DNA from 2 places in the Paenibacillus sp. FSL R7-0163 genome. Region 2 is predicted to be linked to the other one. Evidence: a T-box and tRNA genes for the amino acid it is inferred to sense, from the RefSeq annotation. Region 2 holds a T-box; the other holds one or more tRNA genes.
The links. The T-box of region 2 lies ahead of trpS (tryptophan--tRNA ligase). A T-box ahead of a tRNA ligase gene usually reads a tRNA of that ligase, here a tRNA-Trp.

Region 1: it has a tRNA-Trp gene. The T-box ahead of trpS (tryptophan--tRNA ligase) is inferred to sense a tRNA for this amino acid. The anticodon was not compared.

The regions. Positions count from the first base shown of each region.
Region 1 covers NZ_CP150224.1:198,503-208,893, forward strand. The annotation lists gene NST45_RS00850 (DUF2614 family zinc ribbon-containing protein) at 1-189, opposite strand, end outside; gene NST45_RS00855 (nucleotidyltransferase-like protein) at 317-1,195, shown strand; rRNA gene NST45_RS00860 (16S ribosomal RNA) at 1,623-3,180, shown strand; rRNA gene NST45_RS00865 (23S ribosomal RNA) at 3,414-6,339, shown strand; tRNA gene NST45_RS00870 (tRNA-Asn) at 6,400-6,475, shown strand; tRNA gene NST45_RS00875 (tRNA-Ser) at 6,479-6,571, shown strand; tRNA gene NST45_RS00880 (tRNA-Glu) at 6,590-6,664, shown strand; tRNA gene NST45_RS00885 (tRNA-Val) at 6,720-6,795, shown strand; tRNA gene NST45_RS00890 (tRNA-Met) at 6,813-6,889, shown strand; tRNA gene NST45_RS00895 (tRNA-Asp) at 6,915-6,992, shown strand; tRNA gene NST45_RS00900 (tRNA-Phe) at 7,003-7,078, shown strand; tRNA gene NST45_RS00905 (tRNA-Thr) at 7,107-7,182, shown strand; tRNA gene NST45_RS00910 (tRNA-Tyr) at 7,188-7,273, shown strand; tRNA gene NST45_RS00915 (tRNA-Trp) at 7,280-7,353, shown strand; tRNA gene NST45_RS00920 (tRNA-His) at 7,377-7,452, shown strand; tRNA gene NST45_RS00925 (tRNA-His) at 7,496-7,571, shown strand; tRNA gene NST45_RS00930 (tRNA-Gln) at 7,591-7,665, shown strand; tRNA gene NST45_RS00935 (tRNA-Gly) at 7,672-7,746, shown strand; tRNA gene NST45_RS00940 (tRNA-Cys) at 7,757-7,830, shown strand; tRNA gene NST45_RS00945 (tRNA-Leu) at 7,845-7,923, shown strand; gene NST45_RS00950 (AraC family transcriptional regulator) at 8,061-8,816, opposite strand; gene NST45_RS00955 (BMP family ABC transporter substrate-binding protein) at 9,146-10,285, shown strand.
Region 2 covers NZ_CP150224.1:397,009-407,399, forward strand. The annotation lists gene NST45_RS01670 (DUF2225 domain-containing protein) at 1-76, shown strand, start outside; gene NST45_RS01675 (hypothetical protein) at 156-386, opposite strand; gene NST45_RS01680 (YycC family protein) at 383-574, opposite strand; gene NST45_RS01685 (M3 family oligoendopeptidase) at 693-2,492, shown strand; gene NST45_RS01690 (hypothetical protein) at 3,106-3,516, shown strand; gene NST45_RS01695 (alpha/beta-type small acid-soluble spore protein) at 3,670-3,900, opposite strand; gene NST45_RS01700 (aldose 1-epimerase) at 4,102-5,076, opposite strand; T-box leader at 5,211-5,450, shown strand; gene trpS (tryptophan--tRNA ligase) at 5,514-6,500, shown strand; gene NST45_RS01710 (hypothetical protein) at 6,502-6,690, opposite strand; gene NST45_RS01715 (metal-dependent hydrolase) at 6,795-7,796, opposite strand; gene cyoE (heme o synthase) at 8,029-8,961, shown strand; gene NST45_RS01725 (SCO family protein) at 8,985-9,602, shown strand; gene NST45_RS01730 (DNA primase) at 9,699-10,046, opposite strand; gene NST45_RS01735 (MFS transporter) at 10,180-10,391, opposite strand, start outside.

The sequences.
Region 1 (10,391 bases), 200 kb from region 2:
GAAATAGATTGCAAGACTTGCCATCATTGAGATTAAACCGATTACAAGACCGATTCCAGCGAATACTTTTCCAGTTGAGCCCCAAAACACGATGCCCGCTGTACCCAAAACCATAAGTCCCATTCCGAGCATTGTGAGCAGTAATCCCCATGTGCGAAAAGCGTTGATCTTAGCCGTTTTAAACTTCATGAGTGTTTGCTCCTAACTAAATATAGTTGGGTTGTCCAGAAGGAACTGTCTTTCATATGTAGAATAATAATTATAACTGAATTATAACTGACTGGACGCAAAATCGCCAAATTTAATGGAGGGAAGCATGGAACTGTCCAATGTAACTTTGTTGAGTGGAGAAACGTTTGATGAGAATGTTTTAGGAGCGGTCGTTTTGCGGCAGAATGGGGATATTCCGTTTCAAAGCGCACTTCTTCAAGATTTTGATATGATAGTGTTAGTATTGCATGAAGAACAGGATAGAGAGCATATTGTTCGCCATACCATTGCCGGTGACCAACGGACCCAGTCAGTCCATATCGGCCTATTTGCTTTGGAGCAGGCTGTTATGGCAGGGGATAATAACGAACTTCTTATCAGTTTGATGAGGGGGGAAGTGATCTGGGACCCCAAGGGAATACTCGAGGAAATGCGCAGCGAGATATTGCAATTTGAAGGACCGATCAAGGAACGGGTCGCATTTATGGAGTTTGCCCGCTTTTTGCATATGTATGTGAAATCCAAGCGCTATATAGAGGCTGGCTTTATTATGGATGCTTACAACTGTGTATTGATAGCCTTATATCATTGGGCAAGAATAGAAGTGAGTGAAGTGGGTGCTTTCCCCGAGCCAGCTATTTGGGAACAGGTTAAAAGCATGAATACCTCTGTTCATAAACTTTATGAGGAGTTAACGGTCAGTACTGAGACCTTAGAGCAACGTGTGGAGCTTGTGCTTCTTGCATGTGAATTTGGGATTATGTCCAAAATGACGGACTGTTGTCTATTGCTCTTTAATATTTTGAATAGCCGTAAGGAAGCATGGAGCATTAAAGAATTACTGCAGCATTCAGGTCTGAGTCAATTAGAGTCTGAACTACCCCTTGTTTTACGAAAGCTGGTTTCTCGTTCGCTAATCCGAGAGATTACATCTTGGGCTGATGTTCACGAGGGAGAAGGGCATGCGATCCGCTATACATTATAGAGATGAATTAGATACAGTAGAAGATGTTTAATTATAGAGAGATGAGCAAGGATAGGGAGAGGCTGAGCACTCTCTTTTTTATTTGTTTACTAATATGAAACGCTCATATTTATTCAGGAAAATTAATGGTTGACTCTTTCCTTGTTCATGTGTTAAATTATAACTCGTCCCTCTGACACAGAGATGTGCTTTCGAAAACATTCGAAAGACAACCGAAAAAAGAAATTAAAAAAAAAGGTTGACTAAAACGAGGGTGCTGTGATATATTATAAAGGTCGCTGCTGAACAACACATCGACGAAATAAACGGCTTGATCTTTGAAAACTGAACAACGAGTGAGTAGGAAATCACGTAAGTGAAATCCAAAATTAGAGAATTAATTTTCTCGTCAGATGTTTCAAAATGAGCATATCGCTCTTTTCAATACTAATTGGAGAGTTTGATCCTGGCTCAGGACGAACGCTGGCGGCGTGCCTAATACATGCAAGTCGAGCGGAGTTATTTTGAAAGCTTGCTTTCAAAATAACTTAGCGGCGGACGGGTGAGTAACACGTAGGCAACCTGCCCTTCAGACTGGGATAACTACCGGAAACGGTAGCTAATACCGGATAATTTCTTTTTTCTCCTGAGAGAAGAATGAAAGACGGAGCAATCTGTCACTGAGGGATGGGCCTGCGGCGCATTAGCTAGTTGGTGGGGTAACGGCCCACCAAGGCGACGATGCGTAGCCGACCTGAGAGGGTGAACGGCCACACTGGGACTGAGACACGGCCCAGACTCCTACGGGAGGCAGCAGTAGGGAATCTTCCGCAATGGGCGAAAGCCTGACGGAGCAACGCCGCGTGAGTGATGAAGGTTTTCGGATCGTAAAGCTCTGTTGCCAGGGAAGAACGTCCGGTAGAGTAACTGCTATCGGAGTGACGGTACCTGAGAAGAAAGCCCCGGCTAACTACGTGCCAGCAGCCGCGGTAATACGTAGGGGGCAAGCGTTGTCCGGAATTATTGGGCGTAAAGCGCGCGCAGGCGGCTATTTAAGTCTGGTGTTTAAACCTTGGGCTCAACCTGAGGTCGCACTGGAAACTGGGTGGCTTGAGTACAGAAGAGGAAAGTGGAATTCCACGTGTAGCGGTGAAATGCGTAGATATGTGGAGGAACACCAGTGGCGAAGGCGACTTTCTGGGCTGTAACTGACGCTGAGGCGCGAAAGCGTGGGGAGCAAACAGGATTAGATACCCTGGTAGTCCACGCCGTAAACGATGAGTGCTAGGTGTTAGGGGTTTCGATACCCTTGGTGCCGAAGTTAACACAGTAAGCACTCCGCCTGGGGAGTACGGTCGCAAGACTGAAACTCAAAGGAATTGACGGGGACCCGCACAAGCAGTGGAGTATGTGGTTTAATTCGAAGCAACGCGAAGAACCTTACCAGGTCTTGACATCCCTCTGAATCTGCTAGAGATAGCAGCGGCCTTCGGGACAGAGGAGACAGGTGGTGCATGGTTGTCGTCAGCTCGTGTCGTGAGATGTTGGGTTAAGTCCCGCAACGAGCGCAACCCTTAACTTTAGTTGCCAGCAGGTAATGCTGGGCACTCTAGAGTGACTGCCGGTGACAAACCGGAGGAAGGTGGGGATGACGTCAAATCATCATGCCCCTTATGACCTGGGCTACACACGTACTACAATGGCCGGTACAACGGGAAGCGAAGCCGCGAGGTGGAGCCAATCCCATCAAAGCCGGTCTCAGTTCGGATTGCAGGCTGCAACTCGCCTGCATGAAGTCGGAATTGCTAGTAATCGCGGATCAGCATGCCGCGGTGAATACGTTCCCGGGTCTTGTACACACCGCCCGTCACACCACGAGAGTTTACAACACCCGAAGTCGGTGGGGTAACCCGCAAGGGAGCCAGCCGCCGAAGGTGGGGTAGATGATTGGGGTGAAGTCGTAACAAGGTAGCCGTATCGGAAGGTGCGGCTGGATCACCTCCTTTCTATGGAGAATCGTCTTCTGCAATGAAGACATTCAAATCGGAAGCTTAGCTTCCACAATCTCAGGTTTAGGCCTGTTACTCACTCGTTGCTCAGTTTTGAGAGTTTAAGCTCTCAAGTAAGACTTGATCCTTGAAAACTGGATACCGAAACGAATTTGCGTTTTAGAACATCTTTTAGCAACTTGTGTAAACAAGTAAATGTTATTAGTGAGATTTTTCTTCGGAAGAATCAAGGTTAAGCTAATAAGAGCACACGGAGGATGCCTAGGCGCCAGGAGCCGACGAAGGACGTGGCGAACAACGAAACTGCCTCGGGGAGCTGTAAGCAAGCTTTGATCCGGGGGTGTCCGAATGGGGAAACCCAGCTGTGGTAATTCGCAGTTACTCATTTCTGAATACATAGGAAATGTAGAGGCAGACCAGGGGAACTGAAACATCTAAGTACCCTGAGGAAGAGAAAACAATAGTGATTCCGTCAGTAGCGGCGAGCGAACGCGGAACAGCCTAAACCTAAGAGCTTGCTCTTAGGGGTTGTGGGACGTCTCACATGGAGTTACAAAGGAATATGGTAGGTGAAGAGGTCTGGAAAGGCCCGCGATAGAGGTAAAAGCCCTGTAACCTAAACTGTATTCTCTCCGAGACGGATCCCGAGTAGTGCGGGGCACGTGAAACCCCGTATGAATCCAGCAGGACCATCTGCTAAGGCTAAATACTACCTGGCGACCGATAGTGAAACAGTACCGTGAGGGAAAGGTGAAAAGCACCCCGGAAGGGGAGTGAAATAGAACCTGAAACCGTGTGCTTACAAAAAGTCAGAGCCCTATTAATGGGTGATGGCGTGCCTTTTGTAGAATGAACCGGCGAGTTACGTTTAACATGCAAGGTTAAGCCGAGAAGGTGGAGCCGCAGCGAAAGCGAGTCTGAATAGGGCGACTTAGTATGTGGACGTAGACCCGAAACCGTGTGATCTACCCCTGTCCAGGGTGAAGGTGCGGTAACACGCACTGGAGGCCCGAACCCACGTACGTTGAAAAGTGCGGGGATGAGGTGGGGGTAGCGGAGAAATTCCAATCGAACTCGGAGATAGCTGGTTCTCCCCGAAATAGCTTTAGGGCTAGCCTCGGTATAAGAGTAGTGGAGGTAGAGCACTGATTGGGTGCGGGGTCCGCAAGGATTACCAAGCTCAGTCAAACTCCGAATGCCATATACTTATTGCCGGGAGTCAGACAGTGAGTGCTAAGATCCATTGTCAAAAGGGAAACAGCCCAGACCATCAGCTAAGGTCCCCAAGTGTGTGTTAAGTGGGAAAGGATGTGGAGTTGCACAGACAACCAGGATGTTGGCTTAGAAGCAGCCACCATTGAAAGAGTGCGTAATAGCTCACTGGTCGAGTGACTCTGCGCCGAAAATGTAACGGGGCTAAACACACCACCGAAGCTATGGCTAGATACTATGTATCTGGGGTAGGGGAGCGTTGTGTAGGGGTTGAAGGTGTACTGAAAAGAGCGCTGGACACTACACAAGTGAGAATGCCGGTATGAGTAACGAAAAGATCAGTGAGAATCTGATCCGCCGAAAGCCCAAGGTTTCCTGAGGAAGGCTCGTCCGCTCAGGGTAAGTCGGGACCTAAGGCGAGGCCGAAAGGCGTAGTCGAAGGACAACAGTTTGAAATTACTGTACCACCGTAATCCGCTATGAGCGATGGGGTGACGCAGGAGGGTAGTGACGCGGACTGATGGATGTCCGTCTAAGCAGTGAGGCTGATGTGTAGGCAAATCCGCACATCGATAAGGCTGGGCTGTGATGGGGAGCGAAAATTATAGTAGCGAAGGTCATGATCTCACACTGCCAAGAAAAGCCTCTAGCCAGGAGAAGGTGCCCGTACCGCAAACCGACACAGGTAGGCGAGAAGAGAATTCTAAGGCGCGCGGAAGAACTCTCGTTAAGGAACTCGGCAAAATGACCCCGTAACTTCGGGAGAAGGGGTGCCCCGGTAGTGTGAATAGCACGAGGGGGCCGCAGTGAAAAGGCCCAAGCGACTGTTTAGCAAAAACACAGGTCTGTGCGAAGCCGCAAGGCGAAGTATACGGGCTGACGCCTGCCCGGTGCTGGAAGGTTAAGGGGAGTGGTTAGGGGTAACCCGAAGCTATGAACCGAAGCCCCAGTAAACGGCGGCCGTAACTATAACGGTCCTAAGGTAGCGAAATTCCTTGTCAGGTAAATTCTGACCCGCACGAATGGCGTAACGACTTGGGCGCTGTCTCAACGAGAGATCCGGTGAAATTTTAATACCTGTGAAGATGCAGGTTACCCGCGACAAGACGGAAAGACCCCATGGAGCTTTACTGCAGCTTGATATTGAATTTGGGTACGATCTGTACAGGATAGGTGGGAGCCGTAGAAATCGGAGCGCAAGCTTCGGTGGAGGCGCCGTTGGGATACCACCCTGATCGTATCTAGGTTCTAACCTAGTACCCTTATCGGGTACGGGGACCGTGTCAGGCGGGCAGTTTGACTGGGGCGGTCGCCTCCTAAAGAGTAACGGAGGCGTTCCAAGGTTCCCTCAGAATGGTTGGAAATCATTCGCAGAGTGCAAAGGCATAAGGGAGCTTGACTGCGAGACCTACAAGTCGAGCAGGGACGAAAGTCGGACTTAGTGATCCGGTGGTACCGCATGGAAGGGCCATCGCTCAACGGATAAAAGCTACCCTGGGGATAACAGGCTTATCTCCCCCAAGAGTCCACATCGACGGGGAGGTTTGGCACCTCGATGTCGGCTCATCGCATCCTGGGGCTGAAGTAGGTCCCAAGGGTTGGGCTGTTCGCCCATTAAAGCGGTACGCGAGCTGGGTTCAGAACGTCGTGAGACAGTTCGGTCCCTATCTGTCGTGGGCGCAGGAAATTTGAGAGGAGCTGTCCTTAGTACGAGAGGACCGGGATGGACGTACCGCTGGTGCACCAGTTGTTCCGCCAGGAGCATGGCTGGGTAGCTACGTACGGACGGGATAAGCGCTGAAAGCATCTAAGCGTGAAGCCCCCCTCAAGATGAGATTTCCCAATTAGTAAGACCCCTTGAAGACGACGAGGTAGATAGGTTGGAGGTGGAAGTGCAGCAATGCATGGAGCTGACCAATACTAATCGGTCGAGGGCTTATCCTATACTTAGAATGCAAATTCGTTTCGGATTCAGTTTTCAGGCATCAAGCCTGGTATGAATATTCCCTGATAGCTCAGTTGGTAGAGCACTCGACTGTTAATCGAGTTGTCACAGGTTCGAGTCCTGTTCGGGGAGCCATATGGAGAGGTGTCCGAGTTTGGCCGAAGGAGCACGATTGGAAATCGTGTAGGCGCCACAAGCGTCTCGAGGGTTCGAATCCCTCTCTCTCCGCCACAAATTTTTAATTAGTATGGCCCGTTGGTCAAGGGGTTAAGACACCTCCCTTTCACGGAGGTAACATGGGTTCGAATCCCATACGGGTCACCAAATTTTCACTTGATTTATCCTAGTGGACTTTGGTACAATAACAATTGTTGTTTATGGAGGCTTAGCTCAGCTGGGAGAGCATCTGCCTTACAAGCAGAGGGTCGGGGGTTCGATCCCCTCAGCCTCCACCATAACATATTTTTACTGACGCGGGGTGGAGCAGCCCGGTAGCTCGTCGGGCTCATAACCCGAAGGCCGCAGGTTCAAATCCTGCCCCCGCAACCAATTAACTTAAGCAATTATATCTTTTGGAACCGTGGTGTAGTTGGCCTAACATGCCTGCCTGTCACGCAGGAGATCGCGGGTTCGAATCCCGTCGGTTCCGCCACTTTCATCATGGCTCGGTAGCTCAGTCGGTAGAGCAGAGGACTGAAAATCCTCGTGTCGGCGGTTCGATTCCGTCCCGAGCCACCATTTATTATCACAAAAGAATGAGTGCCATGCCGGTGTAGCTCAATTGGTAGAGCAACTGACTTGTAATCAGTAGGTTGGGGGTTCAAGTCCTCTCGCCGGCACCATCCTTGGAGGATTAGCGAAGTGGCCAAACGCATCAGACTGTAAATCTGCTCACGTAAGTGTTCGGTGGTTCGAATCCATCATCCTCCACCAGTTTTTAGGGGCATAGTTTAAAGGTAGAACAACGGTCTCCAAAACCGTTGGTGTGGGTTCAATTCCTGCTGCCCCTGCCAAGTTCTTTCTAAAGTTTAATATGGCGGCCGTGGCGAAGGGGTTAACGCACCGGATTGTGGTTCCGGCATTCGTGGGTTCGAGACCCATCGGCCGCCCCATTTACTTTAAAATGAATAATGGCAACAATATCAACTTAATATGGCGACTGTGGCGAAGGGGTTAACGCACCGGATTGTGGTTCCGGCATTCGTGGGTTCGAGACCCATCAGTCGCCCCATTTTACTTTAAAATGTTATTGGGGATTAGCCAAGCGGTAAGGCAACGGACTTTGACTCCGTCACTCATAGGTTCGAATCCTATATCCCCAGCCATTTTATGCGGACGTGGCTCAGCGGTAGAGCATCGCCTTGCCAAGGCGAGGGTCGCGGGTTCGATTCCCGTCGTCCGCTCCAAAATTTACATGGCGCCATAGCCAAGTGGTAAGGCAAAGCTCTGCAAAAGCTTTATCCCCAGTTCAAATCTGGGTGGCGCCTCCATTTAGTTCATATGTGCCGGCGTGGCGGAATGGCAGACGCGCTCGACTCAAAATCGAGTGGGAAACCGTGGAGGTTCGAGTCCTCTCGCCGGTATCTTAAAAGGGTTAGTAAGATTGCTTTTATAAGCAATCTTACTAACCTTTTTTCTTTATGTTCTTAGTTTTACAGGATTAAGCCGTTGAATAGAGGAGTTTCTCTATTTCAACGGCTTTTTTTAATCTGATTAGTGATTAACCTGATTGATTATTAATGCGGAATGCTCGCGGGGTATGACCTATTTCTCGTTTAAACATATTGCAGAATTGGGCATCGTTCACAAAACCTGCAGCAGCAGATACTTCAGAGATTTGCATCTGAGTATGACGTAATAGAGATTTTGCATACTCCAGGCGTTTTAACAGCAAATACCGCAGGGGTGAGGACCCGAAACGTTCTTTAAATAGATGGCGAAAACGATCGTAGCTATATCCGGACATTTCTGATAGTGTTTCGACGGACAATTTATGGCGATAATGCTCATTCATATAATTAAGGACATATTGTACTCGATCTTCTGATGGGGATTGATATCCAGAGGCACTAAGAAGCCTCATAAGATGGACGGTAATCTCGCTCATTTGTAGGTTTAGAAGCTCAGAGAATCCGTCTTGCTTACGTGTAAACTCTGCTTTCATTCGCAGCAGGATTTGAAGAACGGTCTGATCTTTATCATCTTCATATACGCCGAGCAGATTACTCATATTAGGGTGTTCCGAGTGGAAGCCTACAAATAATACATTTGCATCCTCACGGTGGTGCTCGTCATGTTTATGATTGGGTGGCACAAGCGCGAAAGAAGAGGAGCGAAAATGGTAACTTCGTGGGCCAACATTGGTTGTCCCTACCCCCTGTAAATAATAGACCAGTTCGTAGCATTCATGCTGGTGTGGAGGGATATAAGTATTTAGCTCATGTGTGGCACTTACAATATATAGAACACGATCCATGATGATCCTCCAATACTTATGTTTTAGCCGAATCGTACAAAACTATGACCGAAATCATATAATTATTTTTAATAATATTTGTTATGATCGTATCAATAAATCCGAAAGTTCGCAACCTGACTGGCCATCTCGTTCGGAAATAAAGCGGATTATTAATAATAATGGTATTTTTATTGCTATTTTTGAGCCTAAACGTTAAATTTATTACTTTTAATGATACTTTATTTGGAAAAAAGAGAATTTCCATTTGAACCGTGAATTATACAATGGGTGAAGATGGGGATTCTGCCGGATTACTAACCAACTAAAATTAGGGGTGGAATAGAGTAATGAATAAAAAAGTTCTTTCTTTGTTGTTATTAATGGTGATGGTTCTGGTCACAGCATGTGGGAATAACACGTCCAATAACGGTTCTTCTGCGAATACTGGATCAAACGCTGCTGAGGGTGGAGAAAAAGGTTCAGGGGATAAACTCAAGGTTGTATTGCTGATTCCGGGGACACTTGGGGATAAATCATTTTTTGATTCCGCTAATAACGGCTTGCAAAAGGTTAAGAATGAACTAGGTGCAGTAACAAAGGTTGTTGAAATGGGCGTTGATAAAACGAAATGGGAGCCTACATTTAACGATATCGCTTCCGAGGATTGGGATGTAATTATTTCTGGCGGTTCTGAAATTACAGAGATGTTTAATGCAACGGCAGAATTGTATCCAGACAAAAAATTCATTAATTATGATACCGACATCGATGAAGCACCAGATAACATGTACAACATGTCTTATGCGACAAATGAAGTATCTTTCTTGGCAGGTGCCGTAGCAGCATTAGCTACACAATCGGATATGCCGAATGCTACCCCTGAGAATGTGATTGGGTTTGTGGGCGGTATGGATATTCCGGGGATTAATGCTTTCTTGGTCGGCTACATTCAAGGTGCTCAGTATGTTGATCCTGATGTAAAAGTGGCTGTGTCGTACGCTGGTGATTTTGTTAACCCGGCAAAAGGTAAGGAACTTTCTCTAATTCAATATAACTCCGGCGTGGATGTTATTTTTAACGTGGCTGGGGGTACAGGTCTTGGGATCTTTGACGCAGCTAAAGAAAAGAAAAAATATGCAATCGGTGTAGACTCCGATCAGGCAATGTTGATTAACGATACGGATAGTGAAAAAGCAAATCTAATCGTTACTTCATCTATTAAAAAGATTGATACGGCTATTCTAGGTGCAGTGAAGAGATTGCAAGAGGGAACGCTAGAAATGGGCAAACGTGATGTGTTGAGCTTTGTAGATGATGGTGTAGGTATTGCTGAGAATGATATTTATAAAAATGTATTCCCGGCTGATCTTCAGGCCAAGGTTGAAGAAGTGAAGCAAAAGCTGATCAATAAAGAAATTAAAGTGGATAATGCGATGGGGATGGAAACCGCAGAGGTAGAAGCTATTCGTAACGCAGTTAAGCCTTAAGCTTTAAATCTTAAGATCAGCTCTATAGTGATAAACCTACAGTTGGAGATTCTTCTAGTCAGGGGAATTCCAGCTGTATATTTTTGCAGACCTCCAAGTTGAAAGG
Region 2 (10,391 bases):
TATTTTACGGGAGCAAATGCGTGCTGAGGCTGTAGAGGTTGAGGTTGATGTCGAAGGCTTGTCTTCAAGTTCATAACGATTTGCGAACAACAAAAAGCGCAGAAGAGAATTTAATTCTCCTCTGCGCTTTGTAGAAAGAAAATGTTAGGATTTGCTTATCTGACAGCTCGATCGAACAAAAGGTAATCGCCGTCATTATCTATAACTGTAGGACTGGCGCTGCAGCAGGGGAAGACAAGCAGTTTTTTCTTGCCGTCACGAACGATTTGTAATTCTTTTGGCTTCATAGGCAGAAGCACATTCTCTGAGTTGCAGAATGGACAGTATTGCACATACATATCGCCTAGAATGATGTCATAAGGCCAGGTATGACTAAAAGGAATCATTGTGAGTCCTTCCCAGAAGGAGTCTGTTCATTTTCGCCCTCAGTTTGTGGGGGATTTTGTTTTTTGGATAGCTCCGCTATTTTTTGTAGTAAAATATGTTGGGGCATATGCATCAAGTGTTCCAAAGGAACGCCTAGTTGCTTGGATAACGTAATGGCTGTTTCCGGTGAAATTTGTAGTGGCTTCATATGAATGCCCTCCTAAAGTTTATCGGCTATAAATGTTCAGATATCGTTATTCACTTTACCATGGTGTTAAGACAATTACAAAGAAAGTCAAATGAAAGCAAAGGAATGGTGAGTACAAATGAAACAACCGTTATCACTGACTTGGGAACTGGATACTATTTTTCCGGGGGGGTCTTCGTCTGCAGAACTAGAAGGTTTCTTGAGCAAGCTTGAAAAAGATATTTTATCCTTACAGGGCTTTGTGAAGGATGCTGCGGCACCAACGGATGTTGCGTCTACAAAAGCATTGGATGAGGTTATAGCATTGCTTCAGAGCTGTTCAGGAAGACTTGTGGAGGTCACTTCCTTCGCAGACTGTCTAGGCGCTCAGAATCAGATGGACAAGGGTGCGGTAAGACTGGCAGCCAAAGTGACAAGCATGCGCGCCGGATTCGAAGGGATCAGCTCGCAATTTAGCAATGTACTGCGTCAGACTACGGACAAGGTATGGGCTGAGTGGATGGCTCGTCCAGAGATTGCTCCTTTAACGTTCGTACTGAGCGAGAGCCGTGATTTGGCCCGTGAGAAGATGAGCCCTGAGCTGGAAAGCTTAGCGTTGGAATTAGCTGTTGACGGATATCATGGATGGAGCGGACACTATGATACGATTGTAAGCTCAATCAAGATCCCATTTGAGGATGAAGAAGGAACAAAGCTGCTTTCTGCAGGTCAAGCTTTTAATAAGCTGGATGATCCAGATCCAAAAGTGCGTCAAGCGATGTTCCATAAATGGGAAGAGGCTTGGACTGAAGCGGCAGATAATTGCGCAGATACTTTAAATCACTTAGCAGGCTTCCGCCTGAAGCTCTATAAGGGCAGAGGCTGGGACGATGTTCTAAAAGATCCGCTCAGCATCAATCGTATGACACAGGACACCTTAAATACGATGTGGGACGTAATTACGAAGAGCAAACCTGTACTCGTGTCCTACCTTCAGCGCAAAGCCAAGCTGCTGGGGTTGGATTCCCTCTCATGGGTCGATGTCGAAGCTCCTGTAGGCAAATCCTCCGGCAAAATCCCTTATGATCAAGCTGCGAAGGATATCGTCACACAGTTCCGTAAATTTAGTCCTAAGATGGCTGAGTTTGCAGAGCGTGCCTTTGATAATAACTGGATCGAGGTTGAGGATCGTAATGGCAAACGTCCTGGTGGATTCTGTACTTCCTTCCCTGAGAGCAAAGAATCACGGATATTCATGACTTACAGCGGCACACCTTCCAATGTTTCAACATTGGCCCATGAGCTGGGACATGCCTATCATTCCTACTTGCTTGATGATCAACCTGTATTTAATCAGAATTATGCAATGAACGTTGCAGAGACCGCTTCAACCTTTGCAGAAGTGATTGTATCTGATGCTCAGGTTAAAGCTGCGGGCAATGCAGAGGAGAAGCTGGCACTGCTTGAAACGAAGATACAGAACAGTGTGGCATTCTTTATGAACATTCACGCTCGATTCTTGTTCGAGACTCGCTTTTATGAAAAACGTAAGGAAGGCCTTGTAAATGCTGAGGAACTGTCTGCTCTGATGGTGGAAGCACAGAAAGAAGCTTTCTGTGGTGTGCTTTCTGAATACCATCCTCACTTCTGGGCGTCGAAGCTGCATTTCTATATCACAGATGTACCTTTCTATAATTTCCCGTACACTGTTGGTTATATGTTCAGTACAGGCTTATATCGTCTGGCATTACAAGAGGGAGCTTCCTTTGCAGACAAATATGATAGCTTGTTGCAGGATACCGGCGTGATGACATTGGAGGATTTGGTGCTCAAACATTTGGGTGTGGATCTGACTAAGCCAGATTTCTGGCAAGGGGCTACAGATTTGATCGTGGCTGATATCAACGAGTTCTTGGAGATGACTGAGCATTTAGCATGAAATGTCTAAAATAAGACAAATTTCAGTGCGCTAAAAATAACGGAATTTCAGTGTGAACACGCAAAGACCCCGGTTAAGGGGTCTTTTTTTAATGGTTAAATGTCGAAAACTCCCGTTTTATAAAAATTAATATACGAATGATCTATGAATTTTGCGCATTACTAGGGATAATAACCCAATTTTGTAGAATAATGTTGTTTGGCGTATTTAAGGGGTCTATAATGAGCCTTGAGCCTTATATAAGGCTTGCAAGGAAGACTAATGAGCTTAGCTCAAAAAGCTTAAGTAAGCGCATACTAAGCCGATTTGTACGAAGTAAACTCGAAGTAGCTAAGCTCACAAACAATATAAATCGAACCAGAAACTTGGGAAAAGGGGAAGGAGTGGCGGAGGGGAATTTTGGAACTGTAAGAGCGGGAGCGACCGCCTTTGTCTCCGAATTTCACCCGCTGTACGCGTAAGAATTCAAGAAATTTGGAGACAACAGCGGCTGGAAGTCCAAACATTCCCCGCAGTAGCGACGGATCCTTAGCCTAAATATTTAGGGTTCGATTTATAAAAGACGAAGTGAACTCGAAGAAGCTAAGCTCACAAAACTTTTAGGAGGAAAGATATGCTTAAGACAGAACAGCTATCCTTAGCAAGACAGATGGATTTGGTGTTTAGGGAACTGCAAGAGGAATTATCGGGACTATCTTCCGGTACGGTATTTGTGCAAATACGAAATAATACCATTGGCAAATTCGGCATACGTCATCACCCTCTAGCCGGTCGGGGTGGTGGATTCACAGAAGTAAAGGAAGGAATAACGGAGAGTCAGCAGTCTTCTTTTCGTCTAATGGCACTGGAGAGTCTGAAATACAAACGGCGCTGGACTCATGGTGAGATCAGCTATGAATTCGCTATAAGACAGGGGAAGCTAATCGTAGATGCTACGCTGGAGTCCAATTATAATATGGCAAATCTGATGATTCGATCTCCCCGTAATGCTTACGCCGAGAGTGCTGATCAATTTTTAAGTTAAACGTTTTACATAAAGATTGCATGCAGCTCGGATTATAGGGTATAAATTAGAAAAACCTCCCACAGCTTCTGGAAGAAGTGTGAGAGGTTTGAAAGCTAGTCGGCAATGGGCTTTTTAAGACCTCAGCCGGATAAAACACTTAAGATAACGATGTTACTGACGACCGGACAGTTGTTGTTCTGCCAGTTGTACTAGACGTTTAGTGATGTAACCTCCCAAAGAACCAGTTTCGCGGGAAGTGTAGTTCCCGTAATAACCGTCAGCTGGGATCGTTACTCCAAGCTCTTGTGCTGCTTCATATTTCAATTGTTGCAACGCTGCATTTGCTTGAGGAACTACAAGGTTATTGGAACGGCTGCTACGACCTTGACCTGCTTGACCCATGTGTGTCACCTCCTTCGCCCGTTGTGAAGATAGTATGAGCGCTAAGAGGCTAATTCATGCATGCTATCGAAAGGTTTTAAGGATGGTAATTATTAGTCGATTAAAAGTAAGGGTAGGAAAGCCTAAATAACTAAGCTCGCACAAAAAATCGGCCTTCTCTTACGTAAACGCAAGGGAAGACCGATATAATGTATATCTGCTTTAATTCTCGGGATAGATCATTTCCAGCATAGTGGACAGCTCAAGGCTTTGACCTGGTTCTACCTTCAGCAAGCCAGTGAAGGAAGGATCGTCGGAAACGTTAGGAGCATCCGGGAGCCAGGTATAAGGTTCGATGCACAGAAATTGATCGGCTGGTCCTTTGGTATACAGGACCCAGTGGCGAAAAAGATTCTCGTCGGCCGTATAACGAAGACCATAACCATCATCGCGTAATAACAATGCTTCTACGGGCTGCTTGTCACCAATACGCAGAGCGGTATCAAAATTAGTTCCCTGTAGGTTAATTCCAGAATTTAGAGAATCTAGATCACCGAGTGGAATTAGATTGCCGCTAGGGAGCAATTCATCGTTTAGTTCATAAATGCTGTTTACGGGCAATTTGAGATTCCAGCGTTCAGGTTCTCCATCGATCATAAACCAGGTGTGATAACCGATCCCAAAGGGAATACGATGATCGCCGAGATTTGTAACCTTTAAAGTCTGGCTGAGCCGGGCATCCTGAAGCCTGAATGTCATTTCGAATTTGAGTGGAATGGGAAATTGCTCCATCCAGTGTGGATCATCTTCAGTAAGGAATTCAGTAGTGACTGCACAACCGTCCTCGTCTTCTTCAATATCGCTGACACACCAGGATTGAGTCCGGTGTAGACCATGGATATGATTGTCACCAGCGGTATTCTGGTCAAATTGATAACTTGTACCCTCGAATTGAAATTTTCCTTTACGAATTCTTCCGGGTGGAATTAAGAGCGGGATGCCAAAATGGTAAGGTTTTTGCATAAAGAAAGCTTGATCGCTTTCATCAGGCCGCCGCAGAATTTCCCGTTGTTCCTTTACATCAAACAATGAAATCACGTTGTTTCCTAGTCGCGGCAAAAGCGTGACTTCCAGTTCGCGGCTGTGCAAAATATAAGTATCATAACCGCCCCACTGCCCTTTGGTCACCTGTTTCATGAGATATGCTCCTTTATCGTAACTGTAATCGAATAGAACATGGATAACCTTATCATAACAGATTTATACGGAAGTGGTTAAGTGATTTGACAACTTCTCTTTATGGTTCTATGATGAAGGCATTAAATTATGATGAGAATGTGATGACGGGGACAAGTAGGCAGGAAATGTACCTTCAGAAAGCCGGTGGTTGATGCGAACCGGTAGGACACTCTTGATGAATGGACCCCTGAGCGCCGCGCTTGAACGGGAGCAAGATACCCTAGTAGACCGGCCGGATCTTCCCCGTTAACGGAAGACTAAGGCTGTTTCCTTTTGACTATACAAAGGTTTAGCAGCGAATAAGGGTGGCACCACGGTCTCACGTCCCTTGCGGATGAGGCTTTTTTTGCGTTCTCGGAAATTGGAAATCACATCTAACGGAGGTCTATATTATGTTGAAAAAAGTAATGTCAGGCATACAACCGAGCGGTTCTCTAACTTTGGGTAACTATATCGGAGCGCTGAAAAATTTTGTGAAGCTGCAAGACGATCATCAATGTTTCTTTATGGTTGTCGATATGCATGCGATCACCGTTGCTCAAGATCCTGCGGCACTGCGTGAGCAGTCTGAAGCTGTAGCTGCACTCTTTATCGCGGCAGGAATTGATCCTGTGCGTTCGAATGTATATATGCAGTCCCATGTGCCTCAGCATGCGGAATTGGGTTGGATCATGACTACGCTAACGGCAATGGGCGAGCTTGAGCGTATGACACAGTTCAAAGATAAATCATCAGGTAAGGATTCGGTTGGCGCGGGCCTATTCGTATATCCTTCTTTAATGGCAGCAGATATTCTTGTTTATAATGCGGATCTTGTGCCAGTAGGTGAAGATCAGAAGCAGCACTTGGAGTTGACCCGTGATTTAGCTGGCCGATTTAATAACCGTTTTGGCGAATTCTTTACGATTCCTGAACCGTATATCCCTGAAGTGGGCGCACGCATTATGTCTCTGGATGATGGCACTAAAAAAATGAGCAAGAGCAGCCCAAATGCAGGCAGCTATATTGCCCTGTTGGATTCGCCGGATGTGATCCGTAAAAAAATCAGCCGCGCAACGACTGATTCTGGACGTGAAGTTATCTTTGATCCGGCTAATAAGCCAGAGATTAGTAACTTGATGAGTATTTACTCGGAATGTTCTGGAATGTCCCTCCAGCAAATTGCCGATCGTTATGAGGGACAAATGTATGGTGGCTTTAAGAAGGATCTTGGGGAAGTGGTTGTGTCCACACTTGAGCCTTTGCAACAAAGATATCATGAAATTCGCAGTTCAGGTGCGATCACTGATATTCTTGCCGAAGGTGCTGAACGCGCACGTATTGTTGCAGCTGAGACATTGAATGGCGTAAAAGAGCGGATGGGCTTTCTGCCAGCTCGTTAATCTAATCAGAGCTTAAACTTTCCTGTTTGCGTCTAATTCTGGCTTTGAGGATAAATCCCCAGCCAATATTCAATACGCAGAGAAAACCAAGCAGAAGTGCTAGCCAGAAGCTATAGCTGATCGCGATTGAAGCGGCAGTGAGAATAAGAATAGAAGAACAAGCGAACCAAAGTGAGAGTCCTTTACCCATTAAGAGCCTTCCTTTCCGTGTCTGCTAAAATGAATCCCGGAGTATTATAAATACTCCGGGATTTTTTGTGATTATAGAATAGTTCTCTCAGTAAGTCTACAGTTTCATCGTAAAGAACCAGGGTCGATGGAAAATCGTTTGTCGAGCTTATCGCTGCTAAGCCAGCCTACATAAGTATTTAAAGGTTTATATTGGTTATCCATAACTAATACAGCCACAAAAGGGTATTGTTTGCGGTGTAAATAACGAACGTCTCCCCAGCGCACCATATATCCTGAAGGAAGCTCCTCCACTTCGGCCACCGCATAAGAGGTGAAATATAAAAAGGACTGAATATCTGGATGCGACTTGGATATTTCCACAGCGGGATGATTCGAGCAGACCGCATGTTTGAACCATTCCAGACGGTTGTTCAGTAGCTGCCCAACGTCATAACTGCCGTCTTTTTTCACTTTAACTACGTTCCAGCGTTTAAGTGAAATTGTAGGGATTACAATATAACGTTCGCCAGCAGTATGGTGTATATCTTTAAGCTTGATGTTTCGTGTAAGGCGGGCATGAACAATCGTTCTCCAGATATAATAAAGAATGGTACAGGCATAAAGCGTAATAAATAAAGGTTTAGGCGGAACAATCCCAGTGATCCAGAGCAGAATAGCTGCGATATGGCTGCCAAAAATAAATGGATCGAAAATGTGGATGATATTCCAGGCGATCCATTTCTCAGTGAATGGACGGGCCGCCTGAGTTCCATAGGTGTTAAACAGATCAGAGAAGACGTGCACGCCTACACCTATGAAACCCCAGAGTGCAACATGGCTTAAAGCTGCCAAATCAGTAAACCCAAACAGAGGCCCTAAGACTAGGGCAATCAGAGCGGGCCACAAAATTAGAAAAGGCAAGGAGTGTGTGATTCCACGGTGATTACGAATATATATTGCATTGTCCTTTAGTCGTAATGCGGTATCGGCATCAGGAGCCTGTGAGCCTAAAATCGTTGCCAGCATAACGGCCCCGGCCAGTTTAGGGTCAGAAGCAACGACGGGATCGACGAAAGAAAGTCCGGCTAACCCTATGCCCATAACTAAATGTGTAGCGGTGTCCATTGGTCAGTTCTCCTTTGTTGTTCGGAAGTACATTATTAATAATTACCCAAATACGGCTTAGGTTATTAAGGGGCTGAAAATAAATATTGTCACGTAATTGTCAAATTCATGAACATACTGTGCCATGACTGTCAAAGTCTCCTCGGGTTTGATATGATAAAGTTAACAGCGAAGTCTATTTAGTGCTTCGGCTAGAACGTTAGAAGTTTGTTTAGAAGGAGGATCATTTGGTGTGGATAATCATATAACATTTCAAGCTTCTTCCGATTCTGCAGCTATGTCTGCAAAATCTCCACCGGAAGGTGCAAGTTGGCGTGATTTCATTACCGTAACAAAACCCGGTATTATCCGATCTAACCTCATCGCTGCCTTTGCAGGATATTGGCTGGCTTCAGGTTGGGATGTTCAATACGGCAGATTAGTTCTGACTCTGCTCGGTACAATGCTGGTTATGGCTTCGGCCTGTGTTTTTAATAACTATTTCGACCGTGATCTGGATATGAAGATGGAAAGAACGCGCGATCGTGGGCTTCCTACAGGACGATTGAAACCCAAAACCGTATTGCTGTATGCTATTGGGCTTGGGATTGCGGGTTTGATTGTGCTGTTTGCTTTTTCCGGAGTTTTAGCCGGTCTGTTCGGGATTGTAGGGATGTTCGTTTACGTTGTAGTATACACCCTTTGGTTGAAACGGACATCAACATGGAGCACTTCAGTAGGTGCGATCTCTGGAGCTATGCCACCGGTAATTGGCTACGTTGCAGTTACGGGAACAGTTGATCTAGGGGCTTGGCTGATGTTTGCGATGTTGTTTCTGTGGCAACCTCCCCATTTCTGGGCGCTCGGGATTAGACGTAAAGAAGAATATAGAGCCGCAGGTTTCCCACTGCTGCCTGTAGTCAAAGGAACACGTCGTACGAAGTTTCAAATGATTCCTTATGTAGCACTGTTACTGCCTATTCCAGTGTTAATGTACGCCTACGATTATGCAGGCATTTTTTATCTGGTGATTTCAACAGCGCTGTCCCTGGCTTGGTTAATCATAACCTTGATGGGCTTTGCAGCAAAAGATGACGAAGTCTGGGCGAAGAAGAACTTCCTCTTCTCCATTAACTACCTAACGGTAAGTTTGATCGTACTTGTATTAAATACGATTCACGGTTAAGAAGAGGGAGGGTATTATTGTCCGTGCAGACCTTTAAGCGTTATAAATGGACCTGGATTCTACTATTGCTTGCTTTGGTAATGGCTGGTTATCTGGCAGTTAATTCTTTGAATTTAGGAAAAGAAAAACTGCCGGTAATCGGAGAAGTGCAGGACTTTTCACTTGAAAATGTGGATGGAGACCAGATTACTCTGGCTGATACACAAGGTAAGGCACGGCTGGTATACTTTTTTTTCACGCAATGTCCGGATGTATGTCCTATAACTACGTTCCTGTTATCCCAGACACAGAAGATTCTGGTCGACGAGGGCAGCTTTGGAAAAGATACGGCGTTCGTCTCCATTTCTTTTGATCCAGGGAATGATACACGTGAAGCCATTAAGACCTTTGCGGACCGTTTCCAGGCAGATTATAAGGGTTGGTACTTCTTACGGGGGGATCAGGAAGTGATTCGTAAACTGGCAACTGATTCTTTTAAAGTACTAATTGCAGGGAATAGTAAAGAAAATTTCGTACATGCGAATCGCATAGCATTGGTTGATCGGGACAATCGTCTCCGTGCATTGTATGACGCAGGAGATACGGATAACGTAACGCCTGAATTTCTTGCCGATAGGCTGAATGAATTGGCTCGTGAATAGAACATAACCGCATAACAGAAACGCCTTTTTCGAATCCCGTTTATTGAAGGGATAACGAAAAAGGCGTTTTTAATTTCTTAGGCAATATATCGCGAATCAAAAAGGGATGGGTTCAGGGTAAATGATGAACTCTTCCAGACCCGCTTTTTCAAGCTGATTAATATTGTATTCATCTGGAGTGCCCTCCACTCCGGCATAACCCCGGCGCGTATAGATGTGACCAGCATCGGGAAAGGCATCGCGGAGAATCCCGCGTATTTTTTTGCCTGAACTGTCGTTATCCATATAAAGATATACTTCTCCATCTCCTACTTTTTGTCGCAGGGACTCGAGTTTGAGCGTATTTAATGTACCAAAGGTACAGAGGATTTCGACTTCCGGTACCAGCACGCGTCGTAATCTGCTGCGATCGTTTTTACCTTCGACAATAATCGTAATGGACATTTGCTGACAATCACCTCCGGAAATGAAGCCTGAACTTTCAGACTCATTATAGTTTACCGAAGGAGGAGCAGTTTTAACAACTGTTTCTACAGGAAAATCTTCATTCCCCGGGAAATGTCGTAAAAACAATAAATCATGCGGCCCGCCCATTCCATTTGGAAGAGTAGGTGGACAGCTTGGCTGAATTTTTTGGCGGAAGCAGTAATAGTGCAACCATCAGCAATAGAAAGGCAATGAAATAAGGCGAAACAACGTCTCTTAGTTGTCCTGCGGCCACAGGCCCTGCGAATGCACCTAGTGACATGGCTATCGACTGCATGGAGAAGGTGCGTCCCATACGTCCTG